One region of the Streptomyces sp. NPDC006739 genome, then DNA from elsewhere that is predicted to be linked to it. Evidence: riboswitches for the same ligand, from Rfam matches in the RefSeq annotation. Region 1 holds a riboswitch; each other region holds the start of a gene.

Region 1 (4,860 bases):
TCGGGCATGCGGGTCTCCGTGGTCCGTCCGTATCTGCTTCAGTTTTGAAGCAGATCCAATGTCCGGGACCCTACCTCATGCTTTAAATTTGAAGCAACAACTTTACGGAGCCGCGAGCGGGACAGCTCATGAACAAGGCGGCGGAGAGGAGCGTCGCCGCCAGGGGACGTCGTCCGGGGTGGGACGCTCCCCGTCCTCCTGGAGCGCCCGCGCGATCCCCGTGCAGATCTCCTCCAGCTGTCCCACCTGCTCCTCGCTGAGGTGGTCGAACAGGGAGGCGCGTACCGTCTCGACATGCCCCGGGGCCGTACGCTCCAGGACCGCCATCCCCTCCTCGGTGAGCGCGGCGATGCTGCTTCGCTTGTCCCACCGGCAGTCCTCCCGCCGCACCAGGCCGTCCTTCTCCAGCCGCGTCACGGCGTACGTCAGACGGCTGCGGGTGATCTTCGTCCGCTCGGCCAGATCGGTCATCCGCAGCCGGTGTTCGGGCTGCTCGGAGAGGTTGGCCAGGATGGAGTAGTAGAGGTGCGGCATGCCGGCGTCCTGCTGGAGCTGCCGGTCGATCGCGTCCTCCAGGAGGTGCGTCGCGGCGACGTACGCACGCCAGGCGCGTTGCTCGTCGGGGGTGAGCCAGCGGGTCGTCATGCTGCCAGTGTAGGTTTGTTTCAAACTTGAACCAAGACCGCCTCCGAGAGCGAGCGCGCCGATGCCCCTGCCGTACGTCCTGCTGTCCGCCGCCGTCTCCCTCGACGGCTACCTGGACGACACCGGTCCCGAGCGGCTCCTGCTGTCCGGCCCGGCCGACTTCGACCGGGTCGACGAGGTGCGGGCGTCCGTCGACGCCATCCTGGTCGGCGCCGGCACGATCCGCGCCGACAACCCCCGGTTGCTGGTCAACAGCCCCGCCCGGCGCGCGGCCCGGCTCGCCGCCGGCCGGCCCGAGTACCCCCTGAAGGTCACCGTCACCGCCTCCGGCGACCTCGACCCCGAGGCCAGGTTCTGGCACACGGGCGGCGAGAAGATCGTCTACACGACGGACCACGGAGTCGACCGCGCGGGCGGCCTGGGCGTCGCCGCCGACGTCGTCACCCTCGGCCCCGACCTCGACTGGCGCGCCCTCCTCCAGCACCTGCACGACGTGCGCGGCGTACGGCGGCTGATGGTCGAGGGCGGCGGAACCATCCACACCCAGCTCCTGCAGCAGGGCCTCGCCGACGAACTCCAGCTCGTCCTGGCCCCGCTCTTCGTCGGGGACCCGGCCGCCCCGCGGCTGTTCGGACCGGGGGCGTACCAGGGCGGACGGCTGAGGCTCGTCGAAACCCGCCGGATCGAGGACGTCGTCCTCATGCGCTACGAGCCCACAGCCCCCGGCACCGGTGCGACCCCCACCGCCGCCGACCGCCGCTGGCTGCGCACCGCCTGCGAGCTGGCGGCGCTGTGCCCGCCCTCCGGGACGGCGTTCAGCGTCGGCGCGGTGGTGGTCGCCGCCGACGGCACGGAACTGGCGCGCGGCCACTCCCGGGAGGGCGACGACCCGGTGGTCCACGCGGAGGAGGCGGCCCTCGCCAAGACCGACCCCGCCGACCCGCGCCTTGCGGGCGCCACGGTCTACAGCAGCCTGGAGCCCTGCGCCCGCCGCGCCTCCCGCCCCGCGCCCTGCGCCGAACTGATCCTCCGGGCGGGCATACGGCGCGTGGTCACCGCCTGGCGGGAACCGGACACCTTCGTGGCGGCGGCCGACGGCACGGGCGTGCTCACGGACGCGGGCGCGCAGGTCGTGGTGGTGCCGGAGTACGAGGACCTGGCGAAGGCGCCCAACGCCCACCTGCCGGCCTGAGCGGACCCCCCCCGGTAAACGGGTGTGCGGGCCGCCCCGCGGATGGCGTACACTGGTGTCAACGACGCGGGGTGGAGCAGCTCGGTAGCTCGCTGGGCTCATAACCCAGAGGTCGCAGGTTCAAATCCTGTCCCCGCTACTGAAGGCTCAGGGCCGGAATCCAGTACATGGATTCCGGCCCTGAGTGTTTGTCCATGCGCGGCCCACGCGCGCCCCCACGCTCGGCCCCACGCCCGGCCGCGTGCGCGCCTCGCGCCGAGCCGAGGCCAACTCGCCCGATTTTCATCCCTCATGGCAGGTAAGTCCCCCTGCGAAAAGATTAATGATCAAGCAGTAGAGCTTGGAAACTGACAGGTAGGTCTATTAACGTTCGATAACGCAGCGCGGTTGTCCCAGCCGTCACAAGAGGCGGCTCCGTGCGCACGCGCCGAATCCCGCAAGGGAACCGGGGAACCACCACCTTGGGGTGAATCACGCGGATACCGCCGCGAACTCGCAGAGTCCACGGCAGGTATACGCGCGTAGGAGACCTTCCCGCTCCGAACCCGTCAGCTAACCCGGTAGGCGGCGGAAGGAGAGGAGTGCGCCCGCGTGGCGTCCAACCAGCCTGCCCCAGCAGCCCCGTACATGCCGAGTCAGCGCGACGGTGAGACCTTCGGCTACGGCGGCCCCGGCACCGATGAGGGCCCGTGGGAGGAGTGGAACCCCACCGAGGACTCGCTCAACCCGGTGCGCGGCAGGCACCGCGTCGGCAAGCAGCGCGGGGGCGGACTCGCCCGCAGCTCCACGGTCCTGGGCGTCGGCGTCATAGCCGCCGTCGGCGCGGGCGGCATGGCCAGCGCCAACACGGGCAAGCCGCCGGTATCCATCTCGCTGCCCGACCTGTCCTCCGTCACCTCCCTGTTCGGTGAGCACTCCGGCGCCTCCAAGGCCCCCGCGAGCGCCCTCGGCAACGTCGCCACGGTCTCCACCGAGAGCGGCAGGAGCGGCTCGGCCGGGGAGACGCTGCGCAACAGGATCATGGCGCAGGCCGGGCGGCAGCAGGGCCAGGCCGACAGCAAGGCGGCCGCCGCGGCCGTGGCCGCCGCCGACCAGCAGGTCGCCACCGCCGCCGCCAAGGCCGAGAAGGAGGCCGCAGCCAAGGCCGCCGACGCCAAGCAGCAGGCGGAGGCCGACGCCAAGAAGCAGGCCGAGACCGCCAAGCTCGCCCAGCTGGCCACGCAGTACCAGCTCCCGGTCGTCTCCTACACGATCACCGGCACCTTCGGTCAGGCCGGCTCCATGTGGTCCTCCGGCTACCACACCGGCCTCGACTTCGCCGCCCCCACGGGCACGCTCATCAAGGCGATCCACAGCGGCACCATCACCGAGGCGGGCTGGGCCGGCGCCTACGGCTACCGCACGATCCTCACCCTCGACGACGGCACCGAGCTGTGGTTCTGCCACCAGTCCTCGATCAACGTCAAGGTCGGCCAGAAGGTCGCCACCGGCACCGTCATCGGCCGCATCGGCGCCACCGGCAACGTCACCGGCCCCCACCTCCACCTGGAGGTCCACCCCGACGGCCAGCCCACCGGCATCGACCCGATGCCCTGGCTGCGCAGCAAGGGCCTCAACCCCTGACCGTCCCCTTCCCTCACGTCCCTCTTCACGCAGAGTTCGCACGACCGGCGGAATGAGTCCTCCTGTTGTGCTCGTTGAAGAGGGACATGACTGTTTCTCTGCGCAAGCTCGGCTCCTCCGACCTCGAGGTCTTCCCGCTCGCCCTCGGCGGCAACGTCTTCGGCTGGACCGCCGACGAACAGGCCTCCTTCGCCGTCCTCGACGCCTACGCGGCCGCGGGCGGCAACTTCGTCGACACCGCCGACTCCTACTCCGCCTGGATCGAGGGCAACCAGGGCGGCGAGTCCGAGACGATCATCGGCAAGTGGCTGAAGGCCCGCGGCAACCGCTCCGACGTCGTCATCGCGACCAAGGTCAGCCAGCACCCGGAGTACCAGGGCCTGTCCGCGGCCAACATCAAGGCCGCGGCCGACGCCTCCCTGCGCCGTCTGGACACCGACTACATCGACCTCTACTACACCCACTTCGACAAGCCCGAGGTGCCGGTCGAGGAGATCATCGGCGCCCTCGACGAGCTGGTGAAGGCGGGCAAGGTGCGGCACATCGCCGCCTCCAACATCAGCGCCGAACGCCTCCAGGAATCCCTGGACTTCTCCGACCGCGAGGGCCTGGCCCGGTACGTGGCGCTCCAGCCGCACTACAACCTGGTCTCCCGCGACACCTACGAGGGCGCCCTGCGTGACCTCGCCGCCCGCACGGGCCTCTCGGCCGTCCCGTACTTCGCGCTCGCCTCGGGGTTCCTCACCGGCAAGTACCGTCCCGGTACGACGGTGGACAGCGCGCGGGCGGGATCGGCCGCCAAGCACCTCGACTCCGAGCGCGGCCGGCAGGTCCTCACCGCCCTGGACGAGATCGCCACCGCCCATGACGCCCCCGTGGCCACGGTCGCCCTGGCCTGGCTCACCGCCCAGCCGACGGTCGTGGCCCCCATCGCCTCGGCCCGCACGGTGGAACAGCTGCCGGCCCTGCTGGGAGTGGCGGAGCTGACGCTCTCGGAGGCGGAGGTCGAGCGCCTGACCCAGGCGTCGGCCTGAACTACGACCGGTACGGGTTGTAGGGGGTGTACGGGTCGTACGGGTCGTAGCCCAGGCGTCGGCCTGAACTACGACCGGTACGGGTTGTAGGGGGTGTACGGGTCGTACGGGTCGTATGCGGCGTGGTCCACCGCCGGATACCCGTATCCGTACCCGTACCCGTATCCGTACCCCTGGCCGTACCCGTACCCGTACCCCTGCCCGGCCCGGGGCACCGTGGCCGCGGTCAGGGCCGCGTACTCCAGGGCCGGCCGCGCCACCTGCCGCCGGCTCCACAGCTCGGTCAGCAACTCCCCTTCGCGTACGGCGAAGTCGGCGCCCGCCCGCCCGCGCCGCCCCCGGTACCGCAGGAACGCCAGCGAGGTG
Region 2 (4,860 bases), on a different contig from region 1:
CACCCATCATAACGTCACGTACGTACTGTACATTTTGTACAGACGCTGAGCCGTAGGAGGCTCCGCCCGAGGAGGGGTATGCCATGCCCGCACCGTTCACCCGGCCGTCCGCCCGCTACGTCCTGCCCGAGTTCACCGAGCGCACGAGCCAGGGACAGCGCACGCTCGACCCGTACGCCAAGCTGCTCCAGGAGCGCATCGTCTTCCTCGGCACGCCCATCGACGACATCTCGGCGAACGACGTGATGGCACAGCTGATGTACCTCGAACACGCGGATCCGGACCGGCCCGTCGCGCTGTACATCAACTCCCCGGGCGGCTCGTTCAGCGCGATGACGGCGATCTACGACACGATGCGGTACGTCACCTGCGACGTGGACACCCTCTGCCTGGGGCAGGCCGTCTCCTCGGCCGCGGTGCTGCTCGCGGCCGGCACACCGGGCAGGCGGCAGGTGCTGCCGGGCGCCCGCGTGGTCGTCCAGCAGCCCTCGCTGGACGAGCCGGTGCGGGGCCAGCCCAGCGATCTGGTCCTGCAGGCGGAGGAAATGGTGCGGGTCCGCGCACTGCTGGAGGAGATGCTCGTCCGGCACACCGGGCGCACCCCGGAGCAGGTGCGGGAGGATCTTGAGCGGGATCTCGTGCTGGACGCGCCTGGCGCGTTGGAGTACGGGGTGGTGGATGGGATCGTCCCCAGCCACAGGATCCCGCCCGGCACCCCGGACGCGAGGTGAGCCGCAGATGCTGCCACCGGAACTGCCGCCGCTGCCCGCGCTGACCCGGGCCGAGGGTGAGTTGATCGACCGTTACCTTGAGGCGGTCGACCTGCTGGGCCGGATCAACCCAGCTCAGCACGGCGACACCTACAGCGGTCTGCGGGCCGCCCAGGCGCTGGTGCGCAAGGCGGCCGAGCTGCGCGACGCGCTCGCCCTGATGCACCGGCGGGGCGAGGCGGAGTTGCACGCGGCCACCTTGGCGCGGGCGCTGCGGGTGCTGGACGGCGAGCGCCGTACCGCGCGCGTCACCGTGCCCCCGGACGGCGCCGGTTGACGCTTGCACCCGCGCCACTGAACTGAAACGACCCAAAAGACGTACCCCTGTTCGGACTAGCCGCGCATCCTTTTTCCGGTGTTCCGATGTTGCGAAGAGGCCCGTACGAAAACCGCGGGAAGCGACATCTGCCCTGGTCAGAGGCTGCGCTGCCGTCCCGTCAGGGGCTCGCACCCAGTGCTGTCCACCCAATTGGGCGAGTGGTGAGTAACACCACAAATCCCCGGTTGCGTTGGGATTTTCGTACAGCTGTGGGTGAAGATCCCTGTCTGACGACAAGCCCCCGCCACAGCGGCGGGGCGGTCCGTGCGGACGCCGAATCCTGCCGCCGCCCGGATGACCGGTCGACAGGAGTGGATCGGCAGGAGTGGAGGACCCAGGCAAGACGGGTCGCCGGAACGGACGTTCACCAGTCCATCTGTTCGTTCCGAGCGGTCCTTGGGGTGAAGCCGTGGCAACGCGGCCGGGCAACTTCGCCAGCCCGAATCCGACAGGTCATCCTTCACAGGCGGCTGACGAAGGGTTGCGCATGACTGCGCTCAATCGTGTCCCGTCGCTGATGGTCCGGGCCGGTACGGCCTCGGCCTTCGCCATCGCCGCCGTCGGCGGCTCGGTCGTGGTCCCGGGTGTCGCCACCGACGCCTCGGCCGCGACCGTGGCCACCAAGGCGCTGCAGATCGCGGCGTCCAAGAAGGGATCCCCGTACGCGTGGGGCGCCACCGGGCCCCGCAGGTTCGACTGCTCCGGGCTGACGCTGTACTCGTTCAAGAAGGCGGGCAAGACCCTGCCCCGGACGGCCGCCCAGCAGTACAACAAGACCCGCCACATCTCGGCCGGCAACCGCCAGGCCGGGGATCTGGTGTTCTTCCACTCGGGGTCCAGCGTCTACCACGTCGGCATCTACGCCGGGAAGGGAAAGATCTGGCACGCCCCGAGGACCGGGGACGTGGTGCGGCTGCAGAAGATCTGGACCAGCAGCGTCTGGTACGGCCGGGTGAACTGACCCGGACGGGCCGTCACGGGCCCGATGAGCAAGGGGCGGCGGAGCCAGGGCCCGGCAAGGCCCTACGGCTCCTGCTGCCCCGCCGTCGTCACCGGGTGGGCGCGGACGGTCCAGGGCAGTTCGATGGAGACGGTCTTGCCCCCTTCACGGGTCGGCCGGACCCGCATCCGGCCGCCGCACTCCGCGGTGAGCCAGCGGATGATGACCATGCCGCGCCCGTTGTCCTGCTGCACCGCGGCGGGAAGTCTCTTCGGGAAGCGCGGGTGACTGTCCGTCACCCCGATGCGCAGCTGTTCGTCGCGGTGGAGGGCGATGTCCACCGTGAAGGTGGGCGACTGGCCGAAGGTGTGCTGGACGGCGTTGGTGACGAGCTCCGAGACGATGAGCCGTACGGTGTCGGCCGCTTCCGTGTCCGAGGGCAGGCCCCATTCGGCGAGCGTGCCCACCACGTACGAACGGGCCGCGGAGACCGAGGCGGGATCGCTCGGCAGGGTGACGGATGCTTCCAGATGGTCTGCCATGGCGACGTCGTCCCTTTCCCGCGGGACCGCAGTCCACAAGCAGCGGATGGTTCGAGTACGGTCCCGGACTGGTGCTTCGCCGCCAGACTGCCATCAGCGGACGGTCACGACGAGCGATCCACCGAGATATGCATATATCTGTCGCTCGAAGCGGTGAACTCTGCGACGGCAGACGGTATTCGGGCGGCCCGTAAGGAGTAATGGCGAGTAAGGAGTTGGCCCCATGCAGAACGGTCCCGCGGTGCGCCGCCGGAAACTGGGCGCGGAACTGCGCGCGCTGCGCACCGGCGCGGGTCTCACCAGCGGTGAGGCGGCCCGTCTGGTGGGCTGGCACCAGTCGAAGGTCAGCCGTATCGAGACCGGCGCCAGTGGCGTGAAACCGGCCGATGTGCGGTTACTCCTGGACGCCTACGGGGTCCGCGACGGCCAACTGCGCGAGTTGCTGCTGGTGTTGGCGGGTTCGGAGGACAGACGCGGCCGGCATCACTGGTGGCACGCCTACCGGGGGGTGCTGCCGCCCACCTACCGGGACTTCATCAGCCTGGAGTCGCAGGCCGGCGGGATGCGCACGCTGGAGACCTCGGTCGTCCCGGGGCTGCTGCAGACGCCCGAGTACGCCCGCGCGGTGACCCGGGCGGCCGTGGACGCGCTGGACGAGGAGGGGCTCGACGCGCTCGTCGAGGTGCGTCTGGCCAGGCAGGACGTGCTGCGCCGGGATCCTCCGCTGGTTCTGGACGCCGTACTGGACGAGGCCGTGCTGCGGCGCGAGGTCGGCGGTCCCGAGGTGATGGCGCGGCAGCTGGAGCGGCTGATGGAGGCGGCGCGGCTGCCCCAGGTCAGGCTCCAGGTCCTGCCGTTCGCCGCCGGGGCACACATCGGCCTCACCGGCCCTTTCGTTATTTTCTCATTTCCGAGCACTTCTGATCTGGACGTGGTTGTTCTAGACCAGTTGACGAGTAGCCTCTACCTCGAACGGAAAGAAGACCTCCAGGCCTACTCGGAGGCCTTCAACGCTCTTCAGGCCCTGGCCCTTTCACCCGAGGACACGTTGGATCACATCGCCGGGATAGGTGACGGCGCGTAAGGAGGCACCATGACCGCAATGCCTCGGAACGTACCTTCCAGTACCGATCTGCACGACGTGCGCTGGCTGCGCAGCAGCTACAGCACGGGAGCGAACAACTGCGTGGAGACGGCCCGGCCGCACTCCGGTCCGCTGACCGGGCTGCTCGCCGTGCGCGACTCCAAGGACCCGGCCGGACCCGCGCTGCTCTTCTCCCCCGGGAGCTGGGCGGACTTCGTCGCCGCACTCCGATGACCGGGTACTGACCGGTTCCCGCCCGGGCGACGCACGGCCGTGTCACGCCGACTCATGGTCGCGTCTCGCCGATCACACGTACAGCGCGTTCGATCTCGGCCCCGGAGAGGTCCGCGCGGGCGGTCAGCCGCAGCCGTGAGATGCCGTCGGGCACGGAAGGAGGACGGAAGCAGCCCACGGCCAGGCCTGCCGTACGGCAGTCGGCCGCCCAGCGCACGGCCCCCTCCGGGGACGGTGCCCGCACGGAGACCACCGCGGCGTCCGGACGCACCGCCTCCAGACCCGCGGCGGTCAGGCGCGCGTGCAGTTCCGCGGCCACCGCGCGGGCCCGCGCCGCCCGCTCCGGCTCACGGCGCAGCAGCCTGAGCGCCGCCAGCGCCGCGCCCGCCGCCGCCGGGGCCAGACCGGTGTCGAAGATGAACGTCCGGGCCGCGTTGACCAGGTGGTCGACGACCCGGGCGGGGCCGAGCACCACACCGCCCTGGCTGCCCAGCGACTTGGACAGCGTGGCGGTGACGACGACGTCCCCGTCCCCGGCGAGTCCGGCCGCGTACGGGGCTCCCCGGCCGCCGTCGCCCAGCACGCCGAGCCCGTGCGCGTCGTCCACGACCAGCCCCGCGCCGTGTTCCCGGCACGCCCGGGCCAGCTCGGCCAGGGGCGCCGCGTCTCCGTCGACCGAGAACACCGTGTCGGAGACGACGACCGCGGGTCCCTCGTGGGTGCCCAGCACCTTGCGCACCCCGTCCGGGTCGGCGTGGCCGACCACCTGGGTGGCGCCCCGGGCGAGCCGGCAGCCGTCGATGAGCGAGGCGTGGTTGCCCGCGTCGGAGACGATGAGCGAGCCGTGCGGGCCCAGCGTGGTCACCGCGGCGAGGTTGGCGGCGTAGCCGGAGGAGAAGACCAGGGCCGCCTCGAAGCCGCAGAAGTCGGCCAGCTCGCGCTCCAGCTCCGTGTGCAGCTCGGTGGTGCCG
Region 3 (4,860 bases), on a different contig from region 1:
TGGGCGGCTCCCGGGTCGATCACGATGTAACCGGTCTCGCCGGGCATCACATAGTGCAGCCGGCGCCGGATCTGCTGCTCGGCGTAGGCGTCGTCCTGCCAGCGTGCCTTGAGGTCGCGCAGTTGCTCGACCCGCTGCTGGGCCTTCTGCTGCTGCCGCTGCAGATCGGCGATCTGGGCGCGCTGGGAGACGTACTGCCGCATGGGATAGGCCAGGGCCACCACCATCGTGCACACCACGAGGGCGAGCAGCGCGGCGCGGCCGGTGAGCCGGGAGCGGCGGGCCTGCCGCTTGGTCTGGGAGCGGTAGACACGGGCCGCGGTCTGCTCGCCGAGCAGCCGCAGTCTGGTCGCGGTGGAGAAACGGTCCCGGTCCTTCACGGCCATCTGGCTCTCCGCCTCCCCAAGCCGCCGCTTCTCGGCAGTGCTCTGTGCCTGTGCTCTGTGCCTGTGCTCTGCTCTGTGCCTGTGCTGCGCGCCCGTGCTTCGTGCTGCACACGTGCGTACGTCCCCGGACACGGTACGGGACCGAGTACGGGGACGTACGTACGACTGGCTAAGGCTTACTCCGGGTTGAACCCGGTTTGGGTCAGCCCTTGAAGCGCGGGAAGGCGCTGCGGCCCGCGTACACCGCCGCGTCGTCGAGGATCTCCTCGATGCGCAGCAGCTGGTTGTACTTGGCGACGCGGTCCGAGCGGGCCGGGGCGCCGGTCTTGATCTGACCGCAGTTCACCGCGACGGCGAGGTCGGCGATGGTGACGTCCTCGGTCTCGCCGGAGCGGTGCGACATCATGCACTTGAAGCCGTTGCGCTGGGCCATCTCGACGGCGTCCAGGGTCTCGGTCAGCGAGCCGATCTGGTTCACCTTGACGAGCAGGGCGTTGGCGGTGCCCTCCTCGATGCCGCGGGCCAGGCGCTCGGGGTTGGTGACGAACAGGTCGTCGCCGACGATCTGGACCTTGTCGCCGAGCTTGTCGGTGATGACCTTCCAGCCGGCCCAGTCGTCCTCGAACAGCGGGTCCTCGATGGAGACCAGCGGGTAGTCCGCGACCAGCTCCTCGTAGTACTCGGTCATCTCGGCGGCCGAGCGGGACTTGCCCTCGAACTCGTACCTGCCGTCCTTGTAGAACTCGGACGCGGCGACGTCGAGGGCCAGCGCGATCTGCTCGCCGGGAACGTAACCGGCCTGCTTGACGGCCTCCAGGATGAGGTCCAGGGCGGCGCGGTTGGACTCCAGGTTCGGGGCGAAGCCGCCCTCGTCACCGAGACCGGTGGACAGGCCCTTGCCCTTCAGGACCTTCTTCAGGGTGTGGTAGACCTCGGCACCCCAGCGCAGGGCCTCGGAGAAGGACTCCGCGCCGATCGGGGCGATCATGAACTCCTGGATGTCCACGTTGGAGTCGGCGTGCGAGCCGCCGTTCAGGATGTTCATCATCGGCACCGGCAGCAGGTGCGCGTTCGGGCCGCCCAGGTAGCGGAAGAGGGGGAGGTCGCTGGCCTCGGAGGCGGCGTGGGCGACGGCGAGGGAGACGCCGAGGATGGCGTTGGCGCCGAGCGAGCCCTTGTTGTCGGTGGCGTCCAGGTCGAACATGGCCTGGTCGATCAGGCGCTGCTCGGTGGCGTCGTAGCCGACCAGCTCCGGGCCGATCTGCTCGATGACGGCGAGGACGGCCTTCTCGACACCCTTGCCCTGGTAGCGGTTCGGGTCACCGTCGCGCAGCTCGATGGCCTCGAAGGCACCGGTGGAGGCGCCGGACGGGACGGCGGCACGACCCGTGCTGCCGTCGTCGAGGCCGACCTCGACCTCGACCGTGGGGTTGCCTCGGGAGTCCAGGATTTCCCGGGCTACGACGACGTCGATGGACGGCACGAGCATCTCCTTCTTGGATGTGACGCTGTTGGTGCGGGGCTGTCTGCCTTGCGGCGGTGCCTTGCGACTAGAGCCTAACCGTCCCGGGGGCATCGGCCACCGACCGACCGCCCCGTGGACAAGGAGACGGTACCTATTGTTCACGTCCGGAACAAAGGGGGTCGGCGAAGAAGAGCGGATGGCGGGCGGGCGAAGAAAAAACCCCGCCCCGGTGCGTACGGGGGGGAACGCACCGGGGCGGGGGCCCGTGGGGACGGGAGGGGCGGCCCTCACGCGCTCTCCACCGTTGGGGGGCGGCGGAGGTGAGGACGCTGTGGTTCGGCTGTCGGCCGCGTATCGCCTCGGGGGCGGCCGTCGGTTACTTCAGGTGCAGCTGCTGGCCGGGGTAGATGAGGTTCGCGTCCTGGACGATGTCCTTGTTCAGCTGGAACAGCTTCTCCCAGCCACCGGCGACCTTGTGCTTCTCGGCGATGGAGCTGAGGGTGTCACCCTTGACGACCTTGTACTCGCCGTCGCCCTTCTTGACCTTCTTGCCGGTCGGGGTGGTGACGGTCTTGGTGGCGGCGGGACGCTCGCTGGAGCGGTTGGCGGCCTGCTGCTCGGTGGAGCGGGTGGTGGTGGCGCTCTTCGACGCGCTGGAGTTCGACGAACCGGAGTTCGACGAACCGGCCGCGCCGGCACCGTTGTAGGCGGCGCCGGACAGACCCGTGCCGCAGACCGGCCAGGCACCCTTGCCCTGGGCGGCGAGGACCTTCTCGGCGACGGATATCTGCTGGGCCTTGCTGGCCTGGTTGGCCTGCGCGGCGTACTGCGTGCCGCCGTACGCGGCCCAGGTGGAGGCGGAGAACTGCAGACCGCCGTAGTAGCCGTTCCCGGTGTTGATGGACCAGTTGCCGCCGGACTCGCACTGGGCGACGGTGTCCCACTCGGAGGCGGTGGCGGCGGAGGCGTTGCCGGCCGCCATCAGCGGGGCGGCGACGGCGGCGCCGGTGACACCGGCGAGTGCGATGACGCGAGTGGCCTTGGACGGACGACGGTGCTTGCCCTTGCCGGAAAACAGCATGGTGGATCCCCTCACCGACGCCTGCGAGGTGAGCTGTCGGGTTCGGGCCGGTTGAGTTGCCCGGCCACACCTCCCTGGGAGGCGTGGCTCCACCCCTAGCCGGTTCCGGTCGTGGGCCCCGAAGGGCCTCAACCACCGGACCCGGCACTTACCTTGGGTCCCCCGCTCCTGCCTACGGCGCTTGACGCGACGACTGTTCCCGGGCGGCCGCTGGCAGGATTCGGCGTTGCGACAGCCGGGGCTCGTGGTGACGAGCGGTCATGACCGTAGACAGGTGATCCGGCGAATTTCAAAGACGATCAGGGCTTCTGAGACTCATCCCACACTTTCACCAAACCGGACAATCGGCATGAAGTGGGGCGTCAACTCCGCCTACTTTTGGGCCGTTTCCGTACCGACTTCCAGGGTCTGACCGGGAGCGATGTTGTTCGGGTCGGTACCGATGGCCGCCTTGTTGGCCGCGTAGAGCGCGCGCCATCCGCCGTCGAGGCCGAGGGAGTCGGCGATGGAGGCGAGCGAGTCGCCGTCGCGGACGGTGTAGGTCCCGTCGGCGCGGGAGGCGTGACGGCCCGAGGCGTTGGAGCTTTGACCGTTTGTCACGCTTTTGTCCGTGACCTCGTCGGCACTGTCGCCACGGTGACGGCCGCCGCTGCTGAGCGCCCCGGTGTCGACCAGCGCCCAGGAACCGACGGTCTGCTGTGGATTGTCCGAGTCGTCGGCCTCGGGGGCGACCGTGGGCGAGCTGTCGGTTCCCTGCGAACTTCCGGATCCGGAAGATGCGGACTTGTCCGACTTCGTGCTGCCGGTGGGGGTGTCGGAGGTGCCACTTGCGGCCCCCTTGCCCGCGCTCTCCCCCTTGCCCGTGCTCGCCTTCGCACTCGGCGTCGGAGTGGCGGACGACGAGGAACCGGACGACTTGCCCGACGAGGAATCGGAGGAAGAGGACGAGTCGGACAGGCCCGAGGAGTCGGAGGAGCCCGAGGAGCCGGACGAGCCGCCGGATCCCGTGACGCCGGTGTCCACTGCGACCGAGCCGGAGTTGGAGGTGAGACCGGAGAGCAGGGCGCAGGTGGCCCACGGGGTGGTGCCCTGGTCGGCGAGGATCTTCTCGGCGACCGAGATCTGCTGCGAACGGCTGGCCTGGTCGGGCGTGGACGCGTAGTCGAGACCGCCGTACTTGTCCCAGTTGTCCTGGGTGATCTGGAGGCCTCCGTAGTATCCGTTTCCGGTGTCCGCGCTCCAGGAACCGCCGCTCTCGCACTGGGCCACCTTGTCCCATGTGGTGCCGTCGGCCGCGTTCGCGGAGGCGGCGCCGAGGAGCGGGATGGCGATGGCGGATCCGGTCACCCCGGCCGCGACGAGGAGGGCCGGAGCCTGACGGGGGCGACGGTGACGACCGTTCCCGGAGAGCATGCGGAAGCCTTTCGTGCGACAGCGGTGACCCGCGCGGCGGGTACTGTCGACACCGCCGCGCTGATGGGTGAACGTATCGGCAGACGATCACTTGTCACAAGTTAATGCCGCGCAGATCACGTGAAGATCACAGAGTTGAACTTCCCTCACGTCAGTGCGGCGCGGGCGCTAGCGGACCGGGCCGAACTCCACGGGAAGGGTGCGCAGCCCGCGCATGATGAGCCCTCCCCGCCAGCGCAATTCGGCAGGATCTTCCGCCAGTTGGAGATCGGGCAGCCGGGTGAGGAGAGTTGCCAGCGCGGTCTGTCCCTCCAGCCGGGCGAGCGGGGCGCCGAGGCAGTAGTGGATGCCGTGGCCGTACCCGAGATGCTGGTTGTCCCGGCGGGCGAGGTCCAGGGCGTCCGGGTCGGCGAACCGCTCCGGGTCCCGGTCGGCGGCCGCGAGCACGACGAGGACGGGGTCCCCGGACGCGATGTCCTGCCCCCCGAGGGTGAGCGGCCGGGTCGCGAACCGCC

What was found. A riboswitch is a leader RNA that binds a small molecule or an ion and turns the genes downstream of it on or off. The one in region 1 is predicted to bind cyclic di-AMP.
Region 2: linked by a shared signal. The riboswitch ahead of ACFYMM_RS32010 (C40 family peptidase) and the one ahead of ACFYMM_RS33260 (M23 family metallopeptidase) in region 1 are both predicted to bind cyclic di-AMP.
Region 3: linked by a shared signal. The riboswitch ahead of ACFYMM_RS30185 (transglycosylase family protein) and the one ahead of ACFYMM_RS33260 (M23 family metallopeptidase) in region 1 are both predicted to bind cyclic di-AMP.

What each region holds. Positions count from the first base shown of each region.
Region 1 covers NZ_JBIAGM010000021.1:117,728-122,587, forward strand. The annotation lists gene ribA (GTP cyclohydrolase II) at 1-8, opposite strand, end outside; gene ACFYMM_RS33245 (MarR family winged helix-turn-helix transcriptional regulator) at 127-645, opposite strand; gene ACFYMM_RS33250 (dihydrofolate reductase family protein) at 707-1,837, shown strand; tRNA gene ACFYMM_RS33255 (tRNA-Met) at 1,903-1,976, shown strand; cyclic di-AMP (ydaO/yuaA leader) riboswitch at 2,253-2,421, shown strand; gene ACFYMM_RS33260 (M23 family metallopeptidase) at 2,429-3,460, shown strand; gene ACFYMM_RS33265 (aldo/keto reductase) at 3,547-4,494, shown strand; gene ACFYMM_RS33270 (PrsW family intramembrane metalloprotease) at 4,563-4,860, opposite strand, start outside.
Region 2 covers NZ_JBIAGM010000020.1:17,663-22,522, forward strand. The annotation lists gene ACFYMM_RS32000 (ATP-dependent Clp protease proteolytic subunit) at 84-731, shown strand; gene ACFYMM_RS32005 (hypothetical protein) at 739-1,047, shown strand; cyclic di-AMP (ydaO/yuaA leader) riboswitch at 1,351-1,573, shown strand; gene ACFYMM_RS32010 (C40 family peptidase) at 1,577-2,050, shown strand; gene ACFYMM_RS32015 (ATP-binding protein) at 2,113-2,571, opposite strand; gene ACFYMM_RS32020 (helix-turn-helix domain-containing protein) at 2,795-3,655, shown strand; gene ACFYMM_RS32025 (DUF397 domain-containing protein) at 3,665-3,889, shown strand; gene ACFYMM_RS32030 (8-amino-7-oxononanoate synthase) at 3,942-4,860, opposite strand, start outside.
Region 3 covers NZ_JBIAGM010000017.1:138,525-143,384, reverse strand. The annotation lists gene ACFYMM_RS30195 (septum formation initiator family protein) at 1-386, opposite strand, end outside; gene eno (phosphopyruvate hydratase) at 589-1,875, opposite strand; gene ACFYMM_RS30185 (transglycosylase family protein) at 2,228-2,932, opposite strand; cyclic di-AMP (ydaO/yuaA leader) riboswitch at 2,936-3,122, opposite strand; gene ACFYMM_RS30180 (transglycosylase family protein) at 3,305-4,345, opposite strand; gene ACFYMM_RS30175 (cytochrome P450) at 4,514-4,860, opposite strand, start outside.